Regions from separate parts of the Neorhizobium sp. DAR64860/K0K1 genome, predicted to be linked through region 1. Evidence: predicted binding sites of a transcription regulator. Region 1 holds the regulator's gene; each other region holds the start of a gene.
The links. The regulator LexA, encoded in region 1, represses DNA repair genes until DNA is damaged. The targets are predictions, from matches to a motif close to TGTTCNNNNTGTGTTCNG.

Region 1 (7,658 bases):
CCACGAGGCCGCACTGCTCTTCCGTGTGGATGTCGGTCAGAACCGGAAAGCCGTATTCCTTCTTGAGATCGGCAAAGATTGCCATCGCGTTGTCCAAGCCGATGCCGCGCTTGCCGGAGATCGACGTGCGGTTGGCCTTGTCGAAGGAGGATTTGTAGACGAGGCCGATGCCGAGCTTCTTGCAGAGTTCGACAAGCGTACCCGCGATCATGAAGGCGTGATCACGGCTTTCCATCTGACAGGGACCGGCAATCAGCGAGAGCTTTGCCGTGTTGGAAAAAACGACTTTCGAACTCCCCTCGCCCACGGACACTTCAGAATTGGCGGAGACTGTCATTTCACTATTCCTCGAAACCGAAAACCACACCTTGCCCCGGGGCTGCCGACACGATCACGCGGCCATCCCTGCGGATGAATGCGACGTCATTAGCAGCAAGGGTGATCTCTGTCACGGCGAGATCGGTGGTCTTAAAGATGATCCCGCGCGCAGCGAGGCGCGACGATAACAAGGGCTTCATCGAAGACCGGAACTCGTCGCTGAACGTGTCGTTGGATTGAATGCGGATGCTGGCATTGGCAGCTTCGATCCGCAGACCGTCTTTCCCTTGCTCGGGCTGAGTCTCGAACACGGTTTCGAAAAGCGGCAGAAACTCCAGCGGGTCATCTGCAGAAAAGACGATCTCTCGAAGGCCTGTAACGGCGTTTGCGTGCTCATCAAGACCACCGCGATCTGCCGGTAATGCGGCCATGCGCTGGCAGGAAAACAGCAAGATGTCATCGACCTCGGGGACTGCCGCGAACGCCAGACGGAATGAGACTTCGCTCTCCCCACCATCGGGCAACTGCATCGGGCGGGAGAACTGAAGCATCTCGCCCGCAGACATGTGCCCGTCCACAAAACGGCTATGATCGGCCGATGCATCCTGCGTCCCGACGACCACCGCCGATAGACCTTCCCTTTTCCGCTGGCCGCGAAAGCGGATGTCGCGATCGGTGAACACGTTGCCTCGTTTTGCCGCAAGCGAGGCTTGCCGACGGTTAACAATGGCCAGTGGCTCGAGGTACGAGCCATCCGCGAAGAATATGCAGGCATTGGCTGTGCCGAAAGGGTGAACACCTTCAGGTGCCACAGTAAAGCCGAGAGCGGTCAACCTCCCCCGCGCTGACGCCAGATCTGCAACGGGCAGAACCAAATGATCGACTGACTTGTTACCCACTTACACCCCCAAAGTCTTATTCCGCAGAACATTGGCTATCGCGGGAAACTCGGCAAGTGCTGCGCACGAACTGAATACGTGATCGAACGCTGAAATGAGACTATTCTTGAGCAGAAATTTGGGGCTTGCGGAACACAGATAGAACATATAGCGTCCGTTCTGCATTTGTTTCCAATTCTGAGGGTCCCGTCCATGCTGACACGCAAGCAACAGGAGTTACTTCTGTTCATCCACGAGCGGATGAAAGAATCAGGCGTGCCGCCGTCGTTTGACGAAATGAAGGACGCTCTCGACCTTGCATCGAAGTCCGGCATCCATAGGCTGATCACCGCGCTCGAGGAGCGTGGCTTTATTCGCCGTCTGCCGAACAGAGCACGCGCGCTCGAAGTGATCAAGCTGCCTGACGCCTATGTGGCGAACCTTCATCCGCGACGGGGATTTTCTCCCAGTGTCATCGAGGGAAGCCTCGGCAAAACGCAACCGGTCGTCGCTCAGAAGCCGGCGCCGGTCATGGCGGACAATCCGTTCTCGACAAACATTCCGGTCATGGGTCGAATCGCTGCCGGCGTGCCGATCTCCGCGATCCAGAACAACACCCACGACATCGCCGTTCCGATCGAGATGCTGGGTTCCGGCGATCATTACGCGCTCGAAGTGAAGGGCGATTCGATGATCGATGCCGGCATCCTCGATGGTGATACCGTCATCATCAAGAATGCCAGCACCGCAAGTCCGGGCGATATCATCGTTGCCCTGGTCGATGAGGAAGAAGCGACCCTGAAGCGGTTCCGCCGCAAGGGTGCATCGATCGCGCTGGAAGCGGCGAACCCCGCTTACGAGACCCGCATCTTCCCGCCCGACCGGGTGAAGGTCCAGGGCAAGCTTGTCGGCCTTATTCGCCGCTATCATTAAGAACGCTGTTATCCCGGAGATGCGCAGCAACAGCCTCCGGGATGCCAAAGTCGAATTGTCGCGTTCGCCAGTCATAGAACCGGTGGACGGTCCACGGACGGCTTGAGGTCTGTGCGCTGTCTCGCATCGCCGCCGTAATCTTGATGTCTGGCGCTGTCGCGTTCGGAATAATGGTGATTTCCAGTGCGCCAGTCCGGCGCAACGTCCGCCCGCTGAGAAGCAAGGCGCCGGAGCGGCAAGTATCGAAGCGTGCGCCGGGCGAGACGATGATCCGACCGAAATCGCAGGCAAGATCGGTGTATCGGTTGTCTTCGACAGTGACGATCCGGATGTCCTGAGCAGTCTGCGCCGCGCACAGGATTTTCGGCAGACAGGCAAATCGTCCGGGCGTGAATGCTTGAAGAAAGCCCCTGACATATTCGATTTCCCGGCGCGTCAAATCCGGTCGCGAATGTGGTCTAGGTCGTCTGTCATCACTTTTCGCAAGGCTGGCACCTCGCGCTGGTTCCGAAGAGGCAAGAACCGGCAAGGCGAGCGGTTGTTCTCCGGTCTCAAGCACCAGCGCTCGCCGCCATTGATCGTAGATAAATCCCGGCGGCCGGGTTCGATTGAGGGTGATCTTGTCATCCTGGATCAGTCCCACTGACGCGCCGTCTTCGGATATGACGATATCAGGCCTCGGCGCCGAGCCTGAGCGGACCGCAAAGAGCAAAGCCACCGCCATGAACAGCGCGCCTGTCAGCCTCAGCGGCGTGCGCAGCAGCGTCAGAAGCAGAAAGCCTGCCGTCGCCAGCGGCAGGAAAAGAGGGTTCTGCCGGCCGATGGCAATATCGCCGCCCCATGCGGCAACGATCTCGGCAATGCGAATGACGATCCGCAGCCCCTCGCCCATGATGAACAGAAAGGGAGCATCCAGCCCGAACGGCATCAGCAACATGCCAACAAGCCCTGCCGGCATCACCACGAAGGAAATGATCGGCATGGCCGCGAGATTGGCCGCGAGGCCGTAGGTGGTCAGATGGTGGAAATGCTCGATCGAATAGATCGACGTCGAAGTACTGCCGATCAGCGACGTCACCACGATCCCGGCAATGAAATGGAACGTCGCCGCGACACCCGTTATCCACCGGTTGCTACCTTTTGTATCCTCCTTACCTTTCGCGAAATATCGCGTCCAGAGGGCGAACCCTGCCACCAGTGCCGCGGTTGCCGCAAACGACATCTGGAAACTCGGACCCAAAATCTCCGACGGCGAGATGGCGAGGATGATGATTGCCGAAAGGGCGACGTTGCGAAGGCTGATGGAGGGTCGATCGACGAGCACGGCGACCAGCATCACCGCCATCATGATATAGGCCCGCTCGGCGGAAACCCCGAACCCGGAAATCAGGTAATAGGCGGTCGCCATGACAAGCGCACCGAACGCGGCAAACTTCTTGATCGGATAGGCCTGCGCAAAGCCTGGAAACAGCGACAGGACGGAGCGAACGCCGACGAAGAAGATACCGGCTGCCAGCGCCATGTTGAGGCCTGAGATCGCGACGATATGGGCCAGTCCGGACAGACGAAGCGCCTCGGTCGTCTCACGGGAAATTGCACGGCGCTCGTCGGTCACGATTGCGGCAGCAAAAGCGCCCGCATCCCCCTTGACCGTATCGCGGATGCGATTGCCGATTGCGCTGCGAAGCGCAAAAAGCCCTCGCTGCATGTCCGACCATAACCCGGGTTGGTCATCGATCGCCAGTTGTACGCTAGGCGCGCCGTAAAAGAAGCCAACGGCCCCGATTTGATCGAAGTAGGAGGAGAAGGCGAAATCGTTCAATCCGGGAAGCGCCGGGCCAGAGGGTGGCGACAGACGGGCACGGCCGGAAACGCGCTCTCCGATGTCTGCAGGGTCGTGTTGGCTTCTGGCAAGAACCGAGACGCGCTGTGGCGGTCGTGAAAGCGAGGGCTCAGATGTCTGCTCGATCCTGAGGATATAGCGCCAGCGGCGCTGTGCATCGGCTTCGCGTCGTTCGACAATCCCGCTGATGGTCGTCGTGACGGGCGAATCGAGCACGACCGTCGAACACCGCCAGGTTTCGAGCGCTGCCAGCGCAGAACCGGAGAGAAGCAGGCAGAGTACAAGGTTGGCACGAGACAGTGGATGCGCGCGATACCGTGTCAGCCCTGCGGTCACCATCGAGATCGCAAGCATGGTTGCGAGAATGAATGGCGATGGCGTCCAAGGAAGTGCGAACCAGGTCGCAGCGCCGGCGCCTAGCAAGACAGGCAGGAAGAGGAACACATGACCGTGGGAAAGCTCCTCGCTCAACGACGTGCACAGCCATTTGGAAACGGGCCGGTCTCTGACCACGTATCCCAGGAAAACATCCTCGGAATGATGGTCGTTTCGACCATCATTCCTGACTTCCGCGGGCATTGTCTGCGATGCCGATTCGGGCGTCCAGAGTGCGATTGCGTGGGGTGTCGAAGCAAGCATCATCGGCTTGCTGCTGGCTGCCTCAAAAATCGCTCCGCCATTCGCCATGATGGTTTATCCCGCCGGCTCCGCTGCAGAGACGGTGATTGATAAACGCAACCTGCGCGTTTATATTCTCCTCGTCAACACATTCGCCAAGCTGCGGTTTTCCTTCACGTTACGGCCTCTTACACCATGAGGTTGGGCATCTTTTAAACGTGGCCTGCCTAAATTATTTTCGCGCTGCACAAAATGTCGCAGGAGCGCTTGGCATCACCTTTAGGATCATATAGCTAACTTGCGACGCTTAACTCTTATGGCGCTTTCTGGGCGCCATGCCGCCAACAGGTTGGAGGATCAGAATGACGGAACAAAGCGCAAATCTCGTACTTGGTGATAAGACAGTCGACCTCTCGGTGCGATCGGGCACCATTGGGCCGGATGTTATCGATATCGCAGCCCTGTACAAGCAAACCGGTGCCTTCACCTACGACCCCGGCTTCACGTCGACTGCATCCTGTGAATCCAAGATCACCTATATCGACGGCGACAAGGGTGTTCTCCTGCACCGCGGCTACCCGATCGAGCAGCTTGCTGAACAGGGTGACTTTCTTGAAACCTGCTATCTGCTTCTCTATGGAGAACTGCCGACGGCTGCCCAGAAGAAGGACTTCGATCATCGCGTAACCATGCACACCATGGTCCACGAGCAGATGAGCCGCTTCTTCACCGGCTTCCGCCGCGATGCGCATCCTATGGCCGTCATGTGCGGTTGCGTGGGCGCTCTCTCGGCCTTCTATCACGATTCCACCGACATCACCGATCCGCACCAGCGGATGGTTGCGTCGCTGCGCATGATCGCCAAGATGCCGACGCTCGCCGCCATGGCGTACAAGTACCATATCGGCCAGCCCTTCGTGTATCCGCAGAACGACCTGGATTACGCCTCCAACTTCCTGCGCATGTGCTTTGCCGTGCCGTGCGAAGAATACAAGGTCAACCCGGTCCTGTCGCGCGCCATGGATCGCATCTTCATCTTGCACGCGGATCACGAACAGAACGCGTCGACCTCGACGGTTCGCCTCGCAGGTTCCTCGGGTGCAAACCCGTTCGCCTGTATCGCTGCCGGCATTGCCTGCCTCTGGGGCCCCGCTCACGGCGGCGCCAACGAAGCAGCGCTCAACATGCTGACCGAGATCGGGACCGTCGACAAGATCCCGGAATACATCGCCCGTGCCAAGGACAAGAACGATCCGTTCCGTCTGATGGGCTTTGGTCACCGCGTCTACAAGAACTACGATCCGCGCGCCAAGATCATGCAGAAGACCACGCATGAAGTGCTGGCGGAACTCGGTCACAAGGACGATCCGCTTCTGCAGGTCGCCATGGAACTCGAGAAGATTGCTCTGACGGACCCCTACTTCATCGAAAAGAAGCTGTACCCGAACATCGACTTCTATTCGGGCATCACCTTGAAGGCGATGGGCTTCCCCACGACGATGTTCACCGTTCTGTTCGCGCTTGCGCGTACCGTCGGCTGGATCGCCCAGTGGGCCGAAATGATCGAAGATCCGCAGCAGCGTATCGGTCGTCCGCGCCAGCTCTATACCGGCGAAGCGCAGCGTGACTACACGCCCGTTTCGAAGCGCTAAGCGCTGAATTAGGCTTTGCGAAAAGAAAAACCCGTTCAGCGATGAACGGGTTTTTTGTTGTCTAACAGTTCGAGTACCGCACCTGCTGCGGCCTCTCCAGGCGGAACAGGGACGTCCAGTCTCCGCCAGGCAAGTGCGAACCCGTCGAGCATCGCACGGCGCTCCGGCGTGTCGGCGGACAGACGTTCCGCCCAGCGGCTGAGGCTTCCGGGTCGCACGACCTCGTTGACATACTCGGGAACGACCGGGTAGTCGGCGATCAGGTTCGGAAGCGCGCCGGTCCAGATCTTGATGCGGCCGGCCAGAAGCTTGATCAGCCAGTCCGTCTTGTAGGCTGAGACAACGGGAACCGTCGCAAGCCCCAGTTCCAGGATAACCGTCCCTGAAGCCGCCAGCGCCACGTCCGCCTCTGCGAAGGCAGCCCATTTTCCGGCTGTATCCGTGGTAATCTCGACATGAACCGGCAGATCTGCGGCCATCTTCCGCACCAGTTCTTCCCGGCGCGGTACCGTCGGAAGCAGGAACCGGGTCTCACCATTGCGATCTGCAAACTCGCGCGCAGCCTCGCCGAACACGGGTAGGAGTGCCTTGATTTCGGCTGAACGGGAGCCCGGAAGCAAGAGGATCGTCTTCTTGTCGGCGGAGGTCTTGACCGGCCTCTCGGCGCGCGCAGCACGGACCCTCAGGAGATCCGCATCATTGGTCAGCCGGTGACCGACGAACACTGTCTGCGGACCCTCCAGCCTCCGCATCGCTTCCGGCTCGAACGGAAGGACGGCAAGAACGAGGTCGACATAGGAGAGCATCGCCTTGGCACGATATTCCTTCCAGGCCCAGACACTGGGGCAGACATAATCAACGATCGGCAGATCCGGCAGAGCCGCCCTCACCTTTCTTGCCACTCGGTGGGTAAAGTCAGGGCTGTCGACGATGACAAGCACATCGGGCTTTGCGGCGACGATCGCAGCCGCCGTCTGGTTGATGCGACGGATCAGGTTGGGAAGACGCGCGAGCACCTGGGTGATGCCCATGATCGACAATTCGGAGAAATCGAACAGCGACTGAAGGCCTTGGGCCGACAGTGCATCACCGCCCACCCCGATCAGTTCGACGGGACCGGCGTAGGACGCCTTCAGTGCTGCGATGAGGTCTGCCCCTAAGAGATCGCCCGACACTTCGCCGGCGATGATCGCAACCTTCAAACCTTGGTTCATCACAATCCTCTCGACGGAAGGGCCTGATCGATGCCGCAGACGAAAATGCCGTGGGCGTCAGCAGCTTTGATCAGCTTTGCTTCTTCCAGCACCAGCGCCCTGCCCGCTTCCACGGCGATCCCCGCCAGCCCGGCCGCGACGGCATGTTCGACGGTGGATGGCCCGATGGTGGGCAGGTCCGCGCGCATATCCTGGTGGAGCT
Region 2 (7,658 bases), 460 kb from region 1:
GGAAAGGTCTCGCCCGGAAACCGCATCGTCACGCCGAAAGACATGCCGGCGCGGAGTTCGTCATCAACATTGGGAATTCTGGCACGAATGCGGATCGTACGGCTTGCAGGATCGACCCTGTTGTCGACGGCCTCGACCGAACCCTCGAAGGTGCGGCCTGGACGCGAGACGGAGGCGGCCTCGACCGGCATGCCAGGCTTGACCTGAACCGCGAAACGCTCCGGCGCCCAGAAATCCACCAGCAGCTTGGTACGGTTGTCGATCGTCACGATATTGCTCGCGGTCGTGACGTTGTCACCGATATTGACCGCGACGATGCCGACGATCCCATCGATTGGCGCAACGACCGAGCGACGCTTCAGCGCCAGTTCGGCGTTGGTGACCGTCAGCTGCGCCGTTTCGGATGCGATCTGCGCGTCGAGCACGTCGAGGCGGGAAAAGCTCTTGAGGTTCCGGTAGGTATCGGATTTCTCGCGGGCACTGCGCAGCACGACCTGCGCCTGATCGCGCAGGATGATCTGCTCGTCGTCATCGAGCTGCGCAAGAATCTGGCCCTTTTTGACCATGTCGCCGGATTTGACGAGGATCTCGTTTACGGTGCCCGTCGCCTGCGGCATCACGATAACCGACTGGATCGCCTCGCCGTCACCGATCGCCGACAGTCTGTCGTTGACCACACCGGTTCCGACGGGTCTGGTTGCAACCAACACCACCTGGCTCTCACCGCCGCCCCGCTGCCCGCCGCGCGATGACGAAGCCGGTGCGCCCGCAACCGTTGCGGCCGCCGGCTCGGCGACATCAGGATTGATGGAAGTCACCATGCCTGCGGGAACGCCCATCGAAATCAGTGACCGCCCGGCATCTGCCGACAGGTAGACCCAGAGACAGAGCCCTCCGAGCAGTACCGCAACCGACATCAGAAGCTGGTTCCAGATCCGCATTCATTCCTCGCAAGTCTATCGATAAGTGGTGCAAGTATCCCCGTTTCGCGCCCAACTGGCAAGGTCGAGGAACCTACCTTACTGTTTTGTAACATCACGCGATTTCACGGATGTGTCAGAGCTTCAACGACACGGATCCGGACAATTCCTAGGGGAAACATAGGAATGAAAAGAGAACATCGGCTGGTCTTTCGAGCCCGAATCACTACATTGGCCGGATGAGTAACAGTTACGACGACATCCCTTTCTTCGATGAGGAGCCGAAGCCCGCCCCCCGCAAGGCGCGAGGCGAAGACCAATCGGACCAGCGCCCGGTGCCGGCATCGGCTGGTAACCATGGTTCGGCTGCCGTTCCTGCTGGTGGTGCCGGCGGCGCCTCCGGTGGTCTGGGGATCGCGGCGCGGGCCATGGCGGCGCGCGGTGGCAACCGGCCCTCACCCGACTATATGACCGGCCTTAACCCGGAACAGCGCGAAGCGGTCGAGACCTTGGATGGTCCCGTTCTGGTTCTGGCGGGCGCCGGAACCGGCAAGACGCGCGTGTTGACCACCCGTATCGCTCACCTGCTGGAGACTGGCCGCGCCTATCCGAGCCAGATTCTCGCCGTGACCTTTACCAACAAGGCGGCGCGCGAGATGAAGGAGCGCATCGGCGTTCTCGTCGGCGGCGCCGTCGAAGGCATGCCGTGGCTGGGCACGTTTCACTCGATCGGCGTCAAACTGCTGCGGCGCCATTCGGAGCTGGTCGGCCTGCGATCCGATTTCACCATCTTAGACACCGACGACGTCGTGCGCCTGATCAAGCAGCTCATCCAGGCGGAAGGTCTGGACGACAAGCGCTGGCCGGCCAAGCAGTTCGCCGGCATGATCGATGGCTGGAAGAACAAGGGCCTGTTGCCGCCCGACATTCCGGAAGGCGACGCCCGAGCTTTTGCCAACGGCAAGGGCCGCGAACTCTATGCCGCCTATCAGGCCCGCCTGCGCACGCTCAACGCCTGCGATTTCGGCGACCTTCTGCTGCACCCGATCGCCCTGTTCCGCAAGGCACCGGATCTCTTAAAGGAATACCATCAGCGGTTCCGCTATATCCTCGTCGACGAGTATCAGGACACCAATACGGCCCAGTATATGTGGCTGCGTCTGCTCGCTCAGCGTCCGAAGGATGTGCCGCAAAACGTCTGCTGCGTCGGCGACGACGACCAGTCGATCTATGGCTGGCGCGGCGCCGAAGTGGAAAACATCCTTCGCTTCGACAAGGATTTCCCGGGCGCCAAGGTCATCAAGCTCGAGCGCAACTACCGCTCGACAGAGCATATCCTCGGCGCTGCCGGCCATCTGATCGCCCATAACGAAGGACGCCTCGGCAAGACGCTGTTTACCGACCGGGTCGATCCCGAGGACGAAAAGGTGATCGTCCACGCCGCCTGGGATAGCGAAGAGGAAGCCCGTGCCGTCGGTGAGGAGATCGAGCGGCTGCAGCGCGGCGATGGTCGCAGCGATTCCAAGAAACACGCGCTGAACGACATGGCGATCCTGGTGCGCGCCTCGTTCCAGATGCGCGAGTTCGAAGACCGGTTCGTGACGCTCGGTCTCAACTACCGCGTCATCGGTGGCCCGCGCTTTTACGAGCGGCTCGAGATCCGCGATGCGATGGCCTATTTCCGCATGGTCTGCCAGCCGGCTGACGACCTGGCCTTCGAGCGCATCGTCAACACGCCGAAGCGCGGCCTCGGCGACACCACGATCCGCTACCTGCATGACAGCGCCCGCGCCCGCGATGTGCCCATGCTTCAGGCCGCAAGCGAAATGATCGAGACCGACGAGCTGAAGCCGAAGGCCCGCAAGGCCCTGTTCGACGTCGTGCAGAATTTCCGCAACTGGCAGGCACGTCTCGAAACCGTGCCGCATACGGAACTGGCCGAGCAGATCCTCGAAGAGTCGGGCTATACCGACATGTGGAAGAACGACAAGACCGCCGAAGCGCCGGGGCGGCTGGAAAACCTCAAGGAACTGATCCGCTCGATGGAGCAGTTCGAGAGCATGCGCGGCTTCCTAGAGCACGTCTCGCTCGTCATGGATGCCGAGACCAACGAGAACCTCGATGCCGTCTCGATCATGACGCTCCACTCGGCCAAGGGTCTGGAATTCGAGACCGTGTTCCTGCCCGGCTGGGAGGAAGGCCTGTTCCCGCACCAGCGCGCGCTGGACGAAGGCGGCCGTTCCGGGCTGGAGGAGGAACGTCGCCTCGCCTATGTCGGCATCACCCGCGCAAAACGCCGCTGCCACATCTGGTTCGTCTCCAACCGGCGTATTCACGGCCTGTGGCAATCCACAATGCCCTCGCGCTTCCTTGATGAACTGCCGCCGAGCCACGTCGATGTCGCGGCATCGGAATCCTCAAGCTTCGGTGGCTATGGCGGCCGCGGCGGCTATGGCCAGTCGCGCTTCGACAAGGCAGATGCCTTCGCCGGCAACTCCTATTCGACGCCCGGCTGGAAACGCGCCCAGGCCAACAAGACAGATGCCACCCGCGACAACTGGGGCAGCCGCTCCGGCCACGCCGTGGAACGCATCGGCTACGGCGAAAGCGGCCCCCGCGGCCGCACGATCGACGGCGAGCTGGTCGCCAAGTCGACAACCGACACGCCCTCAAAATTCACAGTCGGCGACCGCGTCTTCCACATCAAGTTCGGCAACGGCAACGTCACCGCGATCGAAGGCAACAAGCTGACGATCGAGTTCGACAAGGCAGGGCAAAAGCGGGTGCTGGACGGGTTCGTGGAGAAGGCGGGCTGACGAGACGTCTACTCACTCGCAAACGAGGGTCGTGACCATGATGAGGGCTTTAGAATTCGATGAATGACATCTCCCTCAGCAACAGCGACGTCGTCGAACTCACCGCATGGCGCCGCCGGCTTCATACCATGCCTGATGTCTCCGGTGAGGAAGCGGAGACGGCGCGCGAGGTGATGCGGTTCCTGTCGGAGACCGGTCCGGACGCGGTGGTCGAAGGTATTGGCGGCACCGGCGTCGCGGTCGTCTACGACAGTGGCGTGCCCGGAATGACGGTGATGCTGCGCGCGGAACTCGATGCTCTTCCGATCGAGGAACTCGGCGACCCCGAGCACAAGTCGAAGGTATCGGGAAAAAGCCATATGTGCGGCCATGACGGGCATATGGCAACGCTTGCGGCGGTCGGCCGCGCGCTCGGACATCGGCGGCCAGCGAAGGGTCGTGTCGTTCTCCTGTTCCAGCCGGCGGAGGAAACCGGCGCCGGGGCGGCAGCGGTCCTTGCCGACGACAAGTTTCGGGACCTGACGCCCGATATCAGCCTGTCCCTGCACAACATGCCGGGCATCCCGCTCGGCCACGTTCATCTGAAGGACGGCCCGACCAATTGCGCGTCGCGCGGCATGAAAATCATCCTGACCGGCAAGACTGCCCACGCGGCATGGCCAGAGACCGGGATCTCGCCGGTTTCGGCCGTGGCCAGGCTGCTGCCAGCCCTGAGCGGTATTTCGGCAGGCTCTGTCGAAAACGACGACCTCGTGCGAGCGACCGTGACCCACGTGACGATCGGTGAACTCGCGGCGGGCATTTCACCGGCGCATGGCGAGATCTGGGTGACGCTGCGCACCTCGACGGATGATCAGATGTCCGCTCTTGTCGAACATGCAGAGACAATGGCGAGAGACGCGGCTGCGGCGGATGGGCTGGCCCTGGCCTTGTCCTATCAGGATGTGTTCGGCCACTGCATCAACCACCCCGCTGCAGCCGACATCCTGAGGGCCGCGATGGATGCCGAGAGCGTGCCGCATGTCGCTGGGCAAGCCTATCGCGCCTCGGAGGATTTCGGTCGCTTCGCTAAGGTCTCGAAATCGGCCATGCTGTTTCTCGGCGCCGGCGAAAGCCACCCTGCCCTGCACAACCCGACTTATGATTATCCCGACGATCTGATTGCGATCGGCGCCCGCATCTTCCTGGCCGCAACGCGGCAGGTGCTGGACTGACAACGAAAAACGGAGCCTAAAAGGCTCCGTTTGTTTTGAGTTTGATCAGGCGTCCTTGTTGCCGAACAGCTTTGCCATGATGCCGCCGCCGCTTGGGCCGGCGCCGGGGCGCTTGCCATCCCACTTCGGCACGATGATCATGTGGGTGATTTCGCCGCGCTGGAAGGCCTTGAGGAACTTGTCGTAGTCGGCGAACGCTACGCAACCGTGGCTGTCGCCGCGAACGCGAAGCAGGAAGCTGTGGGCGAGAAGACCCGTGCGGCCCTGCGGCGCCTTGCCGTCGGTCGGCGTCAGGCGGATTGCCGCAACACCGTGGAACAGCGATTCGCGCATCGAGAGCTTGTAGGTGCCCGGAGGTGTCGGGCCGCGCATCTTCACATGCGTGAACTTCGGGTTGTCGCGCATGCTGCCGATGCCGGAATGGGCTTCGAGCTTGCTGCCGTTCGGCATGATGACAACACCGTTGGTGATGTCATAGATCGCAACCTTGGTGCCAATGCCCGGCCACTTCGGCGAACCCTGCGACGGCGCGAGAGGCTCTTCGCGCATCGGGTTGTTCGGCTTGGCAAAGGCAAGCACGGTTGGCTTGTCGTTATCGTTGTCGCCACGGCCAGGCTTTTGCGGTGCGACGGCTGCGATTGCGGCAAGTGCATTCGGCTTTTCAGGCTTGACGGAAGCGACGGCCATGGAAGCGCTGGTGGTGGCCGCACCGGGACGCAGGACCGGCAGTGGTCCGGCTTTCGGCAGCGCCTGGGCGAGAGATGTCGGCGCAGGTGAAGGCAGCGGCGTCGCCTGTTCGGCAATCGCCACCGTATCCTCCGACATGCTTTCCGGCAGATCGCTTTCGAGCGACGCCAGTTCCACCGGCTTCATCGTGTTGAGTTCCGCCACCTCTGTCGCCGGCTGAACTTCCTGGAGAATGTCGGGCATTGCGCCCAGAGCTTCGCTACCGCGTGGCGCTACGACCACAAGACTTTCCATGGCAGAACCGAGGGCGGACTTGATCTGGTCGGAGCCGGGCCGCAGCTTGCCAAGAGCCGCAAACTGCTGTTCGGTTTCGGCGTGACGGGCAGCCTTTGCCATCGCGAGATGCATCGACTGACGAACGCTTGCGTCATCCGGACGCTGGGAAGAGAGAGCAGCAAGCTGCGCTCCTTCCAGACGACCGCGCTTCGGCTCGGCCGGCGCGCTGCCTGGAAGGCGGGAGAATTTCGAAACATCGAGATTGCGGTCCGCAGTGCGCGCCGATGTAGCCACGAGATGCTCGCGCGCGGTTGGTGGCGCAAGCAGGGCCGTTTCGAACCTGATGCTGGGGGCAGACTTGACCGAGGTCGCGACCGTGACCATCGAGGCACCAACCAGCGCCGCCACGGTAAAGCCGACGCCAAGCGCCATATTCGTCATGAGTGAGCGGGACTTCTTGCGGCGCGCCTGCGCCGAGGATGCTTTCGATGCCGCTTTGCGACCGTTCTGCTTCGAAGCTTTGGATTCCAACTGACGCGCCATTACTCGTTACCCGAACCGTTACTCACACCGGCAAGGCCTGCTTTCGCAGTCTTGCCCGCAAGATCAAAGCGGACTGAGAAAGCAGACAGGATCTGCTCATCGCCGCCAATCGACTGCATATGAGAATGAACGATTATGGTAACCAATGTCTTTACGCCGCCCCGATTTGGTTTCGGTGGTGCACTTAAAAGCGCATACCGCCGGAAGTTAAGCAGAAATGCGGCAAAGGGGTGTTCGACCCTGCCCGCAAGTCCGGTGTCTAGCTCGTCGACTGTTGCTGTTTAGCGACAAAAGTTAACAAACTCAAGGCTTACACCGGTTTTTAACTGTTGCGACATTTGAGGTACGAAATCGCACCCGCAATTTTGAGGGGGTAAGATGCGGCAAGCCCGAGCCAAAGTGTGGCGACACTCTGCCTGAACCCACATGCGAAAATGGGCGCCTCTGTGGAGGCGCCCATGGATCGTGGAGTTTTGAAGGGATGCGGTGAACGGCTCAACCGTCGGCCCGGCGAATGGACCGACCTTCCATAAAGAAGAAGGGCCGCAATTTCACACCCAGCACATTTCCGGCAAACGCCGCGACTGCCCAGAGATAACCATGCAGGCTGCCGGACGCGATGCCGGAGAAATAGGCTCCGATATTGCAGCCATAGGCAATTCGCGCACCGTAGCCGAGCAGCAGGCCGCCAACGACGGCCGCAAGGATCGAACGCAGCGGGATGTCGAGGCTGGGAGCAAACTTTCCAGCCAGCGCCGCCGCCAGCATGGCGCCCGCGATGAGGCCGAAATCCATGACGGATGTGACATCGGCAAACACGCTTCCGGCCAGAGCCTTGGCATTTCCCGGCTGCTGCCAGTAGGCCCAGGCTGTCGGATCAAAGCCGATCGCCTGCGCGCCCTTCGCACCCCAGAGCGCGAAGGCGGACGTGATACCCCAGGGACGGCCGGCGATTGCGAGCGTCGCGAAATTAAGGATGACGAGTGCAATCGCGCCAGCCACCAGCGGCCACGGACCACGCAGATAGCGGGCAAGACCGTGCCGTGGCGAAAGTGGTGCCTGTTCAAGTGCGCCGTTGCGCCGCTTCTCGACGACCACAGTGATCGCGGCGATCGCCGCGAATATGGCAAGCGATACCGCAATGCCGCCAAACGCACCGAACGTCTGAAACAGAGACGTCGGCGGCAGCGAAGGAAGACTGA
Region 3 (7,658 bases), 240 kb from region 1:
GACCTTGAGAAGGTCACGGAAGTTGCTGGTAATATCAAGCAGGGCGATATCGTCGGCTTCGCGTCGGGGCAGGGCGTTCTTGTCGGCTCCAGGCTTGCCTCGCAGCTCGGCATTTCGGCCGGCGACCAGATCACGCTGATTTCGCCCGAAGGCGACGTGACACCGATGGGTGTCAATCCGCGCGTTAAATCCTATCCCGTGTCCGGCGTTTTCGAGATCGGCATGTCGGAATACGACGCGACGATCATCTACATGCCGCTTGAGGAATTGCAGCTCTATTTCAATGCCGAAGGGCTGGTGCAGTCGATCGAACTGTTCATCGATCACCCCGACAATGTCGAGGACATGCGTCCGCTGGTGGAGCAGGCTGCCGGTCGCCAGATTTTCATCACCGACTGGCGTCAGCGCAACCAGACCTTCTTCTCGGCGCTTCAGGTTGAACGCAACGTGATGTTCATGATCCTGACGCTGATCGTGCTGGTCGCGGCACTGAACATCATCTCGGGCCTGATCATGCTGGTGAAGGACAAGGGCTCCGATATCGCAATCCTGCGCACGATGGGCGCGAGTTCCGGCGCCATCATGCGGATCTTCTTCATGACGGGTGCTGCTATCGGCATCGTTGGCACGTTTGCCGGCGTCGCGCTCGGCGTTATCGTCTGCCTCAACATCGAATCGATCCGACAGTTCTTCTCCTGGGTCTCGGGCACCATCCTGTTTGATCCGGAGCTCTATTTCCTCAGCCAGCTTCCGGCCGAAATGAGTTTTGGCGAGACCTTCTCGGTCGTCATCATGGCGCTGGTCCTGTCCTTCTTCGCCACCATTTTCCCGGCATGGAGAGCATCGAAGCTCGATCCTGTCCAGGCCCTCCGATACGAATAGGTCTCCATGGCTGTCCCGCGTAAAACCGTCCTCAATCTCTCAGGCGTCGAACGTCACTACGGCCAGGGGGAGACGAGCCTGTCGATCCTCAACGGGGCAGACTTCTCGCTCGTGAGCGGCGAGATCGTGGCGCTCGTCGCCCCGTCCGGTACCGGCAAATCGACGCTCTTGCATCTGGCAGGCCTGCTTGAACATCCGGACGCTGGCGATGTGACGATCGGCGGTCGGGCCTGCAACGGTTTGTCGGATGAAGAGCGCACCTCGATCCGTCGCTCCGACATCGGCTTCGTTTACCAGTTTCACCATCTGCTGCCGGAATTCACGGCGATCGAGAACATCATGATGCCGCAGCTGATTGGCGGCCTTTCAAAGGGGGAAGCGCGCGAACGCGCGGGCCAGCTTCTCGATTACATGCGAATCGGTCATCGCGGCGAACACCGCCCGTCGGAACTGTCGGGTGGCGAACAGCAGCGCGTGGCGATTGCCCGTGCGGTGGCCAACGCGCCCCGCCTTTTGCTGGCCGACGAACCGACCGGCAATCTCGACCCGAAGACTGCATCCTACGTGTTCGAAGCGCTGGAGGCGCTGGTGCGCCAGTCAGGGCTTGCTGCACTGATTGCCACCCACAATCATGATCTCGCTGCCCGCATGGATCGTCGCGTCACGATCGAGGGCGGCAAAGTCGTCGAGTTCTAGCGAACGCACTGATCCCCAAAGCGTGCCCCTAATCCGATAGTGTCCATCGTCACATCCTCGAAGGGGCGTGCGATGGACACTGCTGCCATGGAATGACGTCACGTCAGCGATCCGCAGCGATGGCTGGCGTTTGGCTGCCGACCGCGTGCGTCGGCCGGCAACGGCTTGGTCCTATGGAGCGCTGGTTACCTCCAGCCAGCAAGCAGCATTAACCATCGGTCAGAATCTTCTATTCCCGTTTTGTTCTACTATTGACGTTGGCACGAAAAGAGAACAAAGTGCCAACATAAACGAACACGGGAGACGACGATGACTGACCTTCTTCGTGATATTGCCGCATTCGCCTCCATTGCAACTTTCGTTGCCAGCTTGTCGATGATCATGCTGGTGATGTGAGCCGGTCCGTGCTCGCCCAGCCGGCGGGCGCAAGCGGAAAGAGGTTGAGAAGACCATTCTTGACTCGACTCTGAAGCCCCCGCGCCGGACAATGACCCGATTCAAGGAATGGGTATCAGATGGCGGACGCAGCGACTTTACAATCGGAATCGGAGGATTTGGGAGCGACGCCACAGTTCGTGCATCTGCGCGTCCATTCCGCCTATTCGCTTCTGGAAGGTGCGCTGCCGCTTAAGAAAATCCTCTCCAAGGCCATCGCGGACAATCAGCCCGCGATCGCCGTCACCGATACCAACAATCTCTTCGTCGCGCTGGAATTCGCCCAGAAATCCATCGGTGATGGCATTCAGCCGATCATCGGTTGCCAGCTGTCGATTGACATGGAGGATCAGCCAGACGATCGCCGCAACGGCCATTTGGCGAAGCTGCCGGCAATCGTTGTGCTCGCCGCCAATGCCAAGGGATACGAGCGGCTGGTGGATCTCGTCAGCCGCGCCTATCTCGATGGAGAAGGGCAGGCGGCAACGCATATCTGCCGCGCCTGGCTGGAAGATGGCGGCACCGAAGGACTGATCGCGCTGACAGGTGCTGCCGGTGGCCCTGTCGACGTGGCAATGAAGGATGGCAACACCGTACTCGCAAAGGCGCGCCTCCTGTCATTGAAGCAGGCCTTTGGCGATCGGCTCTATATTGAACTGCAGCGTCACGGCACTTACGACCGCCGTCATGAGCAGCGGATGATCGATCTTGCCTACGACCAGGATGTGCCGCTGGTCGCGACCAATGAGGCCTTCTTCCCAGGTCAGTCCGATTACGACGCCCATGATGCCCTGATGGCCGTCGCGCACAATGCGATCGTATCCGACGATACCCGTTTCCGTTTGACGCCCGACCATTACCTGAAGAGCCGTGCCGAAATGGCAAAGCTGTTCGCCGATCTGCCGGAAGCGCTCGATAACACGGTCGAGATCGCCAAGCGCTGCTCGTTCATCCTGAAGACCCGCAGCCCGATCCTGCCGCGCTTCACCGGCGCCACCGACGATCCGGCAGAAGCGGAGCGCGCCGAAACGGCGGAGCTGCGCCGTCAGTCGGTCGAAGGCCTCGAGAACCGGATGGCCGAACTCGGTATCACCGCGGGCTTCACCGAGCAGGATTATCGCGAACGGCTCGATTTCGAGCTCGGCGTCATCGAGAAGATGAAGTTTCCGGGCTACTTCCTGATCGTTGCCGACTTCATCAAATGGGCAAAGCTGCAGAACATCCCGGTCGGTCCGGGTCGCGGTTCCGGTGCAGGCTCGCTGGTTGCCTATGCGCTCACGATCACCGACGTCGATCCGCTGCGCTTCTCGCTGCTGTTCGAACGCTTCCTCAATCCCGACCGCGTCTCGATGCCCGACTTCGACATCGACTTCTGCCAGGATCGCCGCGAAGAAGTGATCCGCTACGTGCAGCGCAAATATGGCCGCGAGCAGGTGGCGCAGATCATCACCTTCGGTTCGCTGCAGGCCCGCGCAGCACTGCGCGACGTCGGCCGCGTTCTCGAAATGCCCTATGGCCAGGTCGATCGCATCTGCAAACTGGTGCCCAACAACCCGGCCAATCCGACCACCTTGGCAAAGGCGATCGAGGAAGAGCCGAAGTTTCAGGAAGAGGTCGACAAGGAGCCGGTCGTTGGCCGTCTTCTCGATATCGCCCAGAAGATCGAAGGTCTCTACCGCCACGCCTCGACCCACGCCGCCGGTATCGTCATCGGTGACCGCCCGCTGTCGAAGCTGGTGCCGATGTACCGCGACCCGCGCTCCGACATGCCGGTCACCCAGTTCAACATGAAATGGGTCGAGCAGGCCGGTCTGGTCAAGTTCGACTTTCTCGGACTGAAGACGCTGACGGTTCTGAAAACCGCGGTCGAATTCTGCAAGAAGCGCGATATCGTTGTGGATCTCGCCAAGATCCCGCTCGATGACGAACTGACCTACCAGATGCTGTCACGCGGCGAGACCGTCGGCGTGTTCCAGGTGGAAAGCGCCGGCATGCGCAAGGCGCTGATCGGCATGAAGCCGGACTGTATCGAGGACATTATTGCGCTGGTGGCGCTTTATCGTCCGGGTCCGATGGAAAACATCCCGACCTACAACGCCCGCAAGCATGGCGAGGAAGAAATCGAATCGGTCCATCCGTCGATCGATTATCTGCTTAAGGAAACCCAGGGCGTTATCGTTTACCAGGAACAGGTGATGCAGATCGCCCAGGTCCTGTCGGGCTATTCGCTCGGCGAAGCCGACCTTCTGCGCCGTGCCATGGGCAAGAAGATCAAGGCCGAGATGGACCAGCAGAGCGAACGCTTTGTCAGTGGTGCCATCAAGAACGGCGTGTCGAAGCCACAGGCGAAGAACATCTTCGAACTGCTGGCGAAGTTCGCCAACTACGGCTTCAACAAATCCCACGCCGCCGCCTACGCCATCGTCTCCTACCAGACGGCCTATATGAAGGCGCATTACCCGGTCGAGTTCCTCGCCGCGTCGATGACCTACGATATGGCGAACACTGAAAAGCTGAACGATTTCCGCGAAGACGCGGGCCGGCTCGGCATCAAGGTCATTCCGCCATCGGTTCAGACCTCGTTCCGCCGCTTCGAGACAGGTGACAACCGCATCTATTACGCGCTCGCCGCCATCAAGGGCGTCGGCGAAAACGCCGTCGATCACATCGTCGAAGTCCGCGGCGACACGCCCTTCGCGTCGATCGAGGATTTCTGCCTGCGCATCGACCCAAAGCAGATCAACCGCCGCGTCTTTGAAAGCCTCAACGCCGCTGGCGCCTTCGATTGCTTCGGCTTCGATCGGGCGCAGCTCAGCGCCGGTATGGACCGCGTCATCGGCTATGCCCAGCGCGCCCAGGAGGAGAAGGTCTCCGGTCAGTCCGATTTCTTCGGCTCGGGTGCGGCAAGCGGTCCGGAAAAACTCGTGCTTCCAACCTTCAATCCGTGGATGCCGTCTGAAATGCTGATGCGGGAGTATCAGGTGCTCGGCTTCTACCTGTCGGCCCATCCGCTCGATACCTACGGTGCGGTGCTCGACAAGATGCGCGTCCAGACCTTCGCCGACTTCTCGACGGCTGTGAGGGCAGGCGCCACGGCCGGACGTCTTGCCGGGACCGTCACCGGTCGCCAGGAACGCAAGACGCGCACCGGCAACAAGATGGGCATCGTCATGTTTTCCGATTCCACCGGTCAGTTTGAGGCGGTGCTGTTTTCCGAAGCGCTTGCTCAGTACCGCGATCTGCTTGAGCCCGGAAAATCGCTTGTCATCACCGTTCAGGCCGACGAGCGTCCGGAAGGCATTGGCCTGCGGATCCAGACGGTGCAGTCGTTGGAGGAACAGTCGGTCCGCATGCAGAAGGCGCTGCGGGTCTTCGTGCGCGACTCAGGGCCGCTGAAGACGGTCGCCCGGCATCTTAATGCCCGCGGCGATGGCCTCGTCTCGTTTATCGTCATCAAGGATGATGGCAAGCGCGAGATCGAGGTGGAACTGACGGAACGGTATCGTATCTCGCCGGAAATCGCCGCCGCTCTGAAGGCGGCGCCCGGTGTGCTGGATGTGGAACTGGTCTAACCGACCGCGGTGGCGTTGGCCTCAGTAGAGGCCGACGCCGCCTTGGTAACGGATGATGCTGCGCTTGGCGCGCGGCTCGGCGGCAGGCGTTGAGCCGATATCCTGAACCGCCACCATCTCGCTTTTCGACGACTTGGTCAGCGTGACGAAATCGGTGCCCTTGCCGGTCTCCGGTCCAAGCGATTTGTCGTTGATCGTGACAGACGTCCCATCCGCCATCAGCGTCTCGATCCTGTCGCGCACGTCCTGCGAAATCTCGATGCGGTCGAGTGCGGCTTTCGCGGCACCCGGCAGTTTCGCATCGGCCGCCATGGTGATCCCCAGCCGCTTCATCGTCGCGTCGGACAGCACGTTCGGCAGCGTCACCGCATGCCAATCGGCTGATTCGATCGAGCGATCGATCTTGTCGACAGTGAAGAGATGCGTGCCGAGGGCCACTTCCGGCGCCTTGATGCCGACAGGGGCCTCAAACAGCGGTTCGAAATTCTGCCGCACCATGATCTGGCCCGCCGGTGGCTTCGGCTGGCCGGCAGAGGCGTAAAGCGCGTCGATGAACTCGCCGCTTATCATCGGCCCCGTCTGCTTCAGGCCTTTCCAGCGTTTGAAGCCGGCAACGGCGCTGCGGGTCAGCGGTCCGACATAGCCGTCGGAGCCGCCGGTCTCAAAGCCCATTTCTTCCAGCAACTTCTGGGCGTCCATCAGCGTCTCGCGGTCGGTACGCCGCGTGATCAGGATGCGCAGCGCGTGCGTCTGCGCTTCCTCGAGATCATCAGGCTGCGGCGGAAGAGCATCCGTGGCGCGGTTCGGATTGGCCGGCGCGACATTCATCGCCACTTCCACCGGCTTCTTCGGCGAGGCCTTGATCGATGCAGTGCGAAGATCGACATCGGTCATCAGCGCGCCGGCAGGCAAAGGCTTGCGCGGCGAAAACAGCACGACGTCCTCGATGCGCTGCGGCACCACGTCTGCGTCGGTCACGATCACATGCGCACCGCGCTCGGTCAGGCCGTAAAGCTTGGTCGCAAAACCGCTCGGCAGGCGCACGCAGCCGTGCGACGCCGGATAGTTCGGAACGTTGCCCTCGTGCAGCGCGATACCTGACCAGGTGATTCGCTGCATGAACGGCATCGGTGCATTCGAATAGATGTTCGACTCGTGGTATTTCCGCTTCTCAAGGATGGAGAAGAAGCCGGTCGGCGTATCGTGCCCGGCCTTGCCGCTCGATATCCGCGACCTGGCGACCACGGTCTCGCCCTCGTAGACGGTCAGCGACTGCTTGTCCTTGGAAACGATGATCTGCAGGGGAACACTGTCCGCTGCAAACGCTGGAGGCGACAGCATCGTCGCGGACATCAGACAGAACCCCAAAACCAGGCGACGCATCATGCTAAACCTCATACGCAAAACTTGAGCCGCATTTTAACGAGCGAGGTTTAACGAAGGTTTGCATCCGCGCTGATCTCGTCACGTTTAGCAGGAAAAATTTAATCACGTTTGATTGAAACTATCGGTCGCGGCGCTTGTCGCCAAACGTATAGCCGGTCTCGACGGCCGCAGCTCCGAACTTCTCACGCAGCTTGTCCATGGCCGCTTCCGCCGCAGCCCGGCGTCCGGCCTGCACATCCACGAGATCGGGCGGATCTGCACGGGCAGGGTCGGTCAGATCGGTGACGCCGATCCCGAGCAAGCGAAATTTTGTACCGTCCGTCTCCCGCTCCAGCATTGAGATACCGGTGCGGAAGATCCGGTCGGCAAGCTGGGTCGGATCTTCCAGCCGCTTGTTGCGGGTACGGCTCTTGAAATCCGCGGTCTTCAATTTCAACACCACCGTCTGGCCTGCAAGGTCCTCGCTCTTCAGTCGTTTAGACACCTTCTCCGAAAGCCGGCGCATGATCGGGACCAGGTCGTCGTGGCGGGAGATGTCGTCGAAGAACGTGGTCTCGGCCGACACGCTTTTCGCCGGGTCGTTGAGATGCACCTCTCGGTCGTCGATACCGCGCGACAAACGATAGAGGCGCTGGCCCATCGTGCCGTAGCGGCGCATCAGGTCGGCCTCGTTCATGGCTTGCAACT
Region 4 (7,658 bases), 1.2 Mb from region 1:
GCAGATGCCGAACCGGGCATGCGTGGCCGCGATCAGCCGGCGCAGGCAGGCATGGTATGGCTTGTAGATTGCCTCGATCCGGGACAGGCCCTCCGCCACCGAAAGCTTGCGCCGGTAGATATCCATGTTCTCGGCGACGATGCGCGGAATGGTGCCGAGCCCACCGGCAACGCGCATCGATCCGATATTGGCGTAAGGCGGCAACGGACCATCGAACATACGCGGATCGAGTTCGAACGGCTCGCGATTGACGTCGAGATAAGCCCGCGGAAAATGCGCGGCAAGCAGAGGCGCGCCAAGTTCCGGCGCATCGGCAAAGAGATCGTCGACATAATGATCTGCCGAACGGCGAATCGCCATCGAGTCGAGATTGCTGTCGGCAAGAAAGCTTTCCGGGTAGCACCGGCCGCTATGGGGAGAGTTGTACACGAAGGGAATGGTTTGCCTGGCGGGTTCCCTTACTTCGAAATGCTCAGGATCGCCGGCGTTGAAATCCATTCCGTTTTTACCATGTCATGAACAAGTCGGATGAGGTATGTTGCCAGTTGCCCGGCGGGAAGTCCATACTATGTAATCCCACCAAGGCTGCTTCGGCTCTTATTAAACGGATGTTTACCGTCAATTGAGAGTGTAGACGGCCATACAGCCACGACTCATAGACAGATAGCGGTCCCCGAGATGCTTCCAAAAATCCTTCTCGCCGAAGATGACAACGACATGCGCCGGTTCCTGGTGAAAGCGTTGGAAAAGGCGGGCTACAAGGTCATTTCCTTCGACAACGGCGCCAGCGCCTACGACCGGCTCCGCGAAGAGCCTTTCTCGCTGCTCCTGACCGACATCGTCATGCCGGAGATGGACGGCATCGAGCTCGCCCGCCGCGCGACCGAACTCGACCCCGATCTCAAGGTCATGTTCATCACAGGGTTTGCCGCCGTCGCTCTGAATTCTGATTCGAAGGCCCCGAAGGATGCAAAGGTTCTCTCCAAGCCCTTCCACCTGCGCGATCTTGTGGACGAAGTGAACAAGCTTCTGGCCGCGTAAGCCCGGTTTTCCGGCGGCTCTCAAAAAGACTTCACAAAACCGGAAAAAGCCTATTGACGGCACATCGGTTTCTGTGGTCTTAAGCCGCCCATCGGATGGGCGTATAGCTCAGCGGGAGAGCACTACGTTGACATCGTAGGGGTCACAGGTTCAATCCCTGTTACGCCCACCATCCTGATTAGCCGCAAGGCACGAAAGGCTTCTGGGAAACCGGAAGCCTTTTTCGTTTCAAGCCGTTAACCGACCGCATAACGTCCCGTCACCATTCTTCCATCCGTAACAATACCAATAGCGCGAGGCTTGCGGATGCGGGAGCTTGTGGGTCTGAGTTTGTGGCTGGCCTCTCGGCCAGTGGCACTCAGGCGGCCGGGGTCGTGTGGGGCTCCGGCCGCTTCAATAGCGCTTCACTTCCCGAATTTACCGCAAACAAAAGCCGCCCGTGGAAGCTCCAGGGCGGCTTTGCTGTGTTGATCCTTGGGGTCTTTCTTAGAAGACCACGGCGCCTGCCGTCAGTGCCAGAACCAGGAAGATCAGGAAGATCACGATAGCGATAAAGAACAGGATTTTCGCGATGCCCGCGGTGGCAGAGGAGACGCCGGAGAAGCCGAGGAAGCCTGAAATCACGGAGATGACGAGAAAGATGAGAGCCCATTTCAACATGGTATTATTCCTTCATATTTGATGCGGGAACAACGTGACAAAAGGTTCCAGGTTCCAGCGCCGTGATGGCCGCGAAGAAATATTCCGGCAAAAATGTGAACTACGCGTCGGCAAGCAGATGCACTCGTCCCGAGATGCCGATCGACACCCGGTCGCCTGACGCAAGCAGCTCGCGGCCGGGGATATCCAGGCGGAAGGAAATCTCGCCCTCGGCGATACCGTCTCCGGCGAGTGTTATCCTCGCATCAAGCGATGGCCCGCAGAAAACCACGTCGCTGACCACAGCCGAGACCCCGTTGTCCGGCGCGTATTCGATCCGGCTGACGGTAAACTGCTCAGGCCGGATCATGATCTGCGCCCGGCCGCGATAGGTGACGTCCGCAACCTCTAGCCGGCCGATCGGGCTGTCGGCTATCCCGTCGCTCACCATGGCCGGCAGCACGACCGCTTCTCCGAGAAAGGTGGCCGTCGCCCGGTCGACGGGTTTCAGATAGACCTCGCGCGGCGTGCCGACCTGGGCGAATTTTCCCGCCCGCATCACGACCAGCTCATCGGCGAAGGCAAGCGCTTCCGCCTGGTCATGGGTCACGAGAATGGTGGTGACGCCGGCAGCCGACAGTACGTCGGCCACAGCCTTTCGGGTGGCGGTCCTCAGGCCCATGTCGAGCGCCGAGAAGGGTTCGTCCAGCAGCATCAGCCGTGGCCTGCGGGCAAGCGCCCTTGCCAGCGCCACACGCTGCTGCTGGCCGCCGGAGAGCTGATCCGGCTTGCGGGCAAGCATCGCCCCGTCAAGTCCGACCATTTCCATCAGTTCCGCAGCCCTTGCCAGTTTGGCCGTGCGATCCGCATCCATGCCGAAACCGATATTGTCGAGCACCGAGAGATGCGGAAACAGGCAGCCGTCCTGCGCCACGATGCCGATATTACGTCGGTAGGCAGCGACATGCGCGTCCGCATTGGACATGATCTCGCCGCCAAGCGTGATCGAGCCGGCGTCAGGAACCTCGAACCCGGCGATCAGCCGTAGCAGAGTGGTCTTGCCGCAGCCGGAAGGGCCGACGATGGCCGTGCGGCTTCCGCTTTGGGCTGCAAGGTCGACACCGGCAACGGCTGCGACGGAACCGTAGCTCTTGGCAACGGAGGAAAGGGTAAGCAGCGTCATCGCCCGGCGATCTTTTTTGACTGGTGGTGAAGGAGAAGGGTGAGCGGAAGCGAAAACAGGATCATCAGCAGCGCATAGGGTGCGGCTCCCGCATAGTCGATCTCGCTGGTCAGCGCCCAGAATGCCATGGCAAGCGTGCGCGTGCCGTTGGGCGCAAGCATCTGGGTCGCGGTCAGCTCGTTCATGATGCCGAGCGAGGAAAGCGCCATGGCAGATGCAGCGCCGGGCGCCGCCAGCCGCACTGTGGTGGACCAGAGCGCCCGCGCGGGCGAACGTCCGAGACTTTCGGCCGCCTGTTCCAGCTCTGCCGGCACCTGCGCGATGCTGGCGCGCAGGCTGACCAGCGCCCGCGGCAGAAACATGATGACGTAAGCGATGACGATCGTCGCCACCGTCTGGTAAAGCGGCAGCATCACCCGGATCGAGATCGTCACCAGAGCGAGCGCGACAACCACGCCCGGCATCGAGCTTGCGAGATAATAGCAGCCTTCGAGAAACCGACTGGAACGCGTCGGGCGGCGCACCGAAAGCCAGGCGATCGGCACGGCGGCAGCAGCCGTCGCCACACCGCCGATCACGCAGATCGTCAGCGTCTGGGAAAGGGCCAACCCGATCTCGCTGAATTGCCAGATATCAGCACCACCGGCGATCAGCCAGCGCCCGAGCGTCAGCACCGGCACGCCAAGCGAAACCGCAGTAGTCACGACCGGCAGCAGCAGGCAGGGATATCGCCAGACGCCAAGCGAGGCGCGCACCGGATGGCGGGCAACGCCCGAGCCCAGCCGGGCATAGCGACGGCGGCCCCGCACAGCGGCATCGACGCCGATCAGCACGAAGCAGCAGGCCACCAGCACCAGCGCCAGCATATGCGCTGCAACGCCGTTGTAGGTGGACTGGAACTGGTCAAGAATTGCCGTCGTGAATGTGTCGAACCGGATCATCGCATAGAGCCCGTATTCCGACAGGAGATGCAGGCTGATCAGCAGCGCCCCGCCACACAGTGACAGTCTGAGTTGCGGCAACACAACACGCCGCATGACAGCAGCGGGCGAAAGACCGAGAGAGGCCGCCTGATCCTCCAGTGCCGGATCGATCAGCCGAAGGGCCGCCGACACGGGAAGGTAGACGAAGGGAAAGTAGGTCACGACCGAGATCGCGACGCCCGCTCCAAGCCCGTTCAGCCGCGGCCACATACCGATCCAGGCATAGGACTGCACGAAAGCGGGAATGGCGAGCGGCACGATGGCAAGCCAGGCCCATAGCTTTGCACCCGGCAGGTCGGTGCGCTCCGTCAGCCAGGCAAGCGCCGTTGCAAGAACCAGCGCGATCGGCACCGTGAAGACGATCAGCGCAACGGTATTGAACAGGAGGTCGCCGACACGGGAACGGAAGATCAGCTGCGATGCCGTTTCCCAGCCGGTCGCAACCGTTGCCCAGAACACGAACCCGAGCGGCGTCAGCGTCAGGGCGGCAATCGCAACGGCGATTGCCAGCGTCCAAGACGATCCGGCAAGGGGTTTCCCCGCAGGCTTCCGGCGCGGCCGGCTGGCAACCATGCTCTCGGTGGTAAACGTCATCGCGTGCTCAAGAAAGAAGAGACATCGCAGGTACGCCCTGCGATGTCCGTGCGCAACAGGATTCGATGGTGTTTAGAGAATGCCGGCGGCTGTCATCATGTCGGTGACCTTGGCATTGTTGAGGCTCGAAGGCTCGACCTTCGGCGCCTGAAGGTCGGCAATCGGAACGAGCGCCTTGTTGGAAGCCTCGTCCTTGCCGACGGCGTATTCGAACGAGGTGCCGTCACGCAGAATCTTCTGGCCGCCCTTGCCGGCAAGCCATTTCAGAAATGCCTGCGCCTGCTCCTTGTGCTTGGAAGAGGCCAGAATGCCACCGCCGGAGATCGACACGAAGGCGCCCGGATCCTGGTTCTTGAAGTAATGCAGCGCAACGTTCTTGCTGTTTTCGCCGGTCTTCGCCTGATCGCCGAAATAGTAGTAGTGATAGATCAGCGCGCCTTCGAACTGGCCCGCATTGACGGCCTTCATGGCGGTGGAATTGCCACGCACGGCAGTGAAGTTCTCTTTCATGCCCTTCAGCCAGGCAGCGGTTTCCGGCTCACCCTTCAGCTGCAGAAACGCGCCGACGATCGCCTGGAAATCGGCACCCGACGGAGATGCGGCCCAACGGCCCTTCCATTCGGGCTTGGCGAGATCGAGCATCGATTTCGGCAGCTTGTCCTCGGTGAGCTTGGTCTTGTCATAGGCAAACACGGTGGAGCGCGCGGCAATTCCGGTCCAGTGACCGTTGGCCGGGCGGAACTGCTCGGGAACGAGATCAAGCGTTGCCTTGTCGACAGGCTCAAACAGCCCCTTGCCATCGACAAGCGCCATGGCCGGCGAATTTTCCGTCAGAAACAGGTCGGCCGGCGAGTTGGCGCCTTCCTGCACAATCTGGTTTGCCATTTCGAGGTCGGATCCGTTGCGCACCGTAATGACGATGCCGGTCTCTTCCTTGAAGCCCTCGACCCATTCCTTGGTCAGGCCCTCGTGCTGGGCGTTGTAGATCGTCAGGCTGTCGGCGACCTGCGCGTTGGCCGGCATGGACAGAGCGAGTAGCGAAACGGCGAGCGAAGCTCCGGCCGAAAGAGCAGACAGAATTTTCAAGTTTGCCTCCAATTTATAAGCGTCATCGCATCGATAGCCAAAGCCGACCTGCGTAGTCAAGTTTAAGAATCGAACGGGGATGGAGACCGATTGCGGCAAATGCCGGCGAATCAGGTAGAGCTGAAACGAACACATCAAGAACATGCCTCGGAAGCTGAATGTCGGTTGCTTATCTGGAAAAATTGAACGAGGCCCAGCGCCGCGCGGTCGAACATGGTTCGGACGTGCCGGATGGCGGCGCGGCGGGACCGCTTCTGGTGATTGCAGGCGCAGGCTCCGGCAAGACCAACACGCTTGCCCATCGCGTCGCCCACCTGATCGTGTCGGGCGCCGATCCGCGCCGCCTGCTGCTGATGACGTTTTCCCGCCGTGCGGCCTCCGAAATGGGCCGCCGCGTCCAGCGCATCTGCCGTGAAGTGATGGGTGCAAAGTCCGGCGTCATGACCGATGCGCTCGCCTGGGCCGGCACGTTTCACGGCATCGGCGCAAGGCTGTTGCGGATCTATGCCGAACAGATCGGCCTCGACCAGGAATTCACCATCCACGACCGTGAGGATTCCGCCGACCTGATGAACCTCGTTCGCCACGAGCTCGGCTTCTCCAAGATGGAAAGCCGGTTTCCGACCAAGGGCACCTGCCTTGCCATCTATTCGCGCGCCGTCAATTCCGAGACGCCGCTGGACGAGGTGCTGAAGACCTCCTTCCCCTGGTGCCTTGCCTGGGAACCACAGCTGCGCGACCTGTTTGCGTCCTATGTGGACGCCAAGCAGGCGCAGAACGTGCTCGATTACGATGATCTTCTGCTCTACTGGGCGCAGATGATGAGCGAGCCGCTGATCGCACAGGATGTCGGCGAGCGATTCGATCACGTCATGGTCGACGAGTACCAGGACACCAACCGGCTGCAATCCTCGATCCTGATGGCAATGAAGCCCGGCGGCCGGGGCCTGACGGTGGTGGGCGACGACGCCCAGTCGATCTACTCGTTCCGCGCCGCCACGATCCGCAACATCCTCGATTTCCCCGCGACCTTCGATCCGCCCGCCAACATCGTCACGCTCGACCGCAACTACCGCTCGACCACCACCATTCTGGCAGCGGCCAACGGCGTCATCGAACTTGCTCGCGAGCGGTTTACGAAAAACCTCTGGACTGACCGCCAGTCGGAGGAGCGGCCGCGTCTGGTCACCGTCAAGGACGAGACCGAACAGGCGAGCTATATCGTGGAAAAGATCCTCGAGAACCGCGAAACCGGCATGCTGCTGAAACAGCAGGCCGTGCTGTTTCGTGCCTCGCACCATTCCGGCCCGCTGGAAGTGGAACTGACCCGCCGCAACATTCCCTTCGTCAAGTTCGGCGGCCTGAAATTCCTCGATAGCGCCCATGTCAAGGACATGCTGGCGGCTTTGCGCTTTGCCCAGAACCCGCGCGACCGGGTTGCGGGTTTTCGGCTTCTGCAGCTCATTCCAGGCATCGGCCCGCAAACGGCGGCGAAGATCCTCGATGCGATCGCGGCCGATCCGGAACCGCTGGCCGCACTGCAGGAAATTCCCTCGCCTCCAAGGTCCGGCGAAGACTGGCCGGCCTTTGTCGAGATGCTCGGCGCCGTCAGGAAAAGCGAAGGCTGGCCTTCCGAAATCGGGCTCGCCCGCCAATGGTACGAACCGCATCTTAGCCGCATCCACGAAGATGCCGACACCCGCAAGGCCGACCTTCTGCAACTGGAGCAGATCGCTTCCGGCTACGCGTCGCGCGAACGCTTCCTCACCGAACTGACGCTCGATCCGCCGGATGCCACCAGCGACCAGGCCGGCGTGCCGCTGCTGGACGAGGATTACCTGATCCTTTCGACAATCCACTCCGCCAAGGGCCAGGAATGGCGCTCGGTTTTCCTGCTCAACTGTGTCGACGGCTGCATTCCCTCCGATCTCGGCACCGGCACGACAGCCGAAATCGAGGAGGAACGGCGGCTGCTCTACGTGGCGATGACGCGCGCGAAGGATCACCTTCACCTGATCACGCCGCAGCGTTTCTTTACCCACGGCCAGCATTCCCAAGGCGACAGGCACGTCTACGCCTCACGCTCCCGCTTTATCCCGGCAACGCTGCTGCAGTTCTTCGAAAGCACCGCC

Region 2: the regulator LexA is predicted to act here: its motif matches at 1,103-1,120, upstream of ACQY1J_RS10950 (ATP-dependent helicase).
Region 3: the regulator LexA is predicted to act here: its motif matches at 1,809-1,826, upstream of dnaE (DNA polymerase III subunit alpha).
Region 4: the regulator LexA is predicted to act here: its motif matches at 5,652-5,669, upstream of ACQY1J_RS07445 (ATP-dependent helicase).

The regions. Positions count from the first base shown of each region.
Region 1 is NZ_CP191459.1:1,759,799-1,767,456, forward strand. It holds gene kdsA (3-deoxy-8-phosphooctulonate synthase) at 1-337, opposite strand, end outside; gene ACQY1J_RS13135 (VOC family protein) at 342-1,217, opposite strand; gene lexA (transcriptional repressor LexA) at 1,410-2,129, shown strand; gene ACQY1J_RS13145 (ComEC/Rec2 family competence protein) at 2,110-4,659, opposite strand; gene gltA (citrate synthase) at 4,953-6,242, shown strand; gene lpxB (lipid-A-disaccharide synthase) at 6,278-7,456, opposite strand; gene ACQY1J_RS13160 (LpxI family protein) at 7,456-7,658, opposite strand, start outside.
Region 2 is NZ_CP191459.1:1,296,154-1,303,811, reverse strand. It holds gene ACQY1J_RS10955 (efflux RND transporter periplasmic adaptor subunit) at 1-941, opposite strand, end outside; gene ACQY1J_RS10950 (ATP-dependent helicase) at 1,160-3,736, shown strand; gene ACQY1J_RS10945 (amidohydrolase) at 3,805-4,950, shown strand; gene ACQY1J_RS10940 (DUF2778 domain-containing protein) at 4,996-6,456, opposite strand; gene ACQY1J_RS10935 (YeeE/YedE family protein) at 6,952-7,658, opposite strand, start outside.
Region 3 is NZ_CP191459.1:1,999,320-2,006,977, reverse strand. It holds gene ACQY1J_RS14420 (lipoprotein-releasing ABC transporter permease subunit) at 1-882, shown strand, start outside; gene ACQY1J_RS14415 (ABC transporter ATP-binding protein) at 889-1,578, shown strand; gene dnaE (DNA polymerase III subunit alpha) at 2,094-5,585, shown strand; gene ACQY1J_RS14405 (L,D-transpeptidase family protein) at 5,607-6,971, opposite strand; gene ACQY1J_RS14400 (DNA polymerase IV) at 7,090-7,658, opposite strand, start outside.
Region 4 is NZ_CP191459.1:603,650-611,307, reverse strand. It holds gene ACQY1J_RS07480 (N-formylglutamate amidohydrolase) at 1-498, opposite strand, end outside; gene cpdR1 (response regulator CpdR1) at 679-1,041, shown strand; tRNA gene ACQY1J_RS07470 (tRNA-Val) at 1,139-1,213, shown strand; gene ACQY1J_RS07465 (DUF1328 domain-containing protein) at 1,528-1,701, opposite strand; gene ACQY1J_RS07460 (ABC transporter ATP-binding protein) at 1,802-2,863, opposite strand; gene ACQY1J_RS07455 (ABC transporter permease) at 2,860-4,440, opposite strand; gene ACQY1J_RS07450 (iron ABC transporter substrate-binding protein) at 4,513-5,463, opposite strand; gene ACQY1J_RS07445 (ATP-dependent helicase) at 5,685-7,658, shown strand, end outside.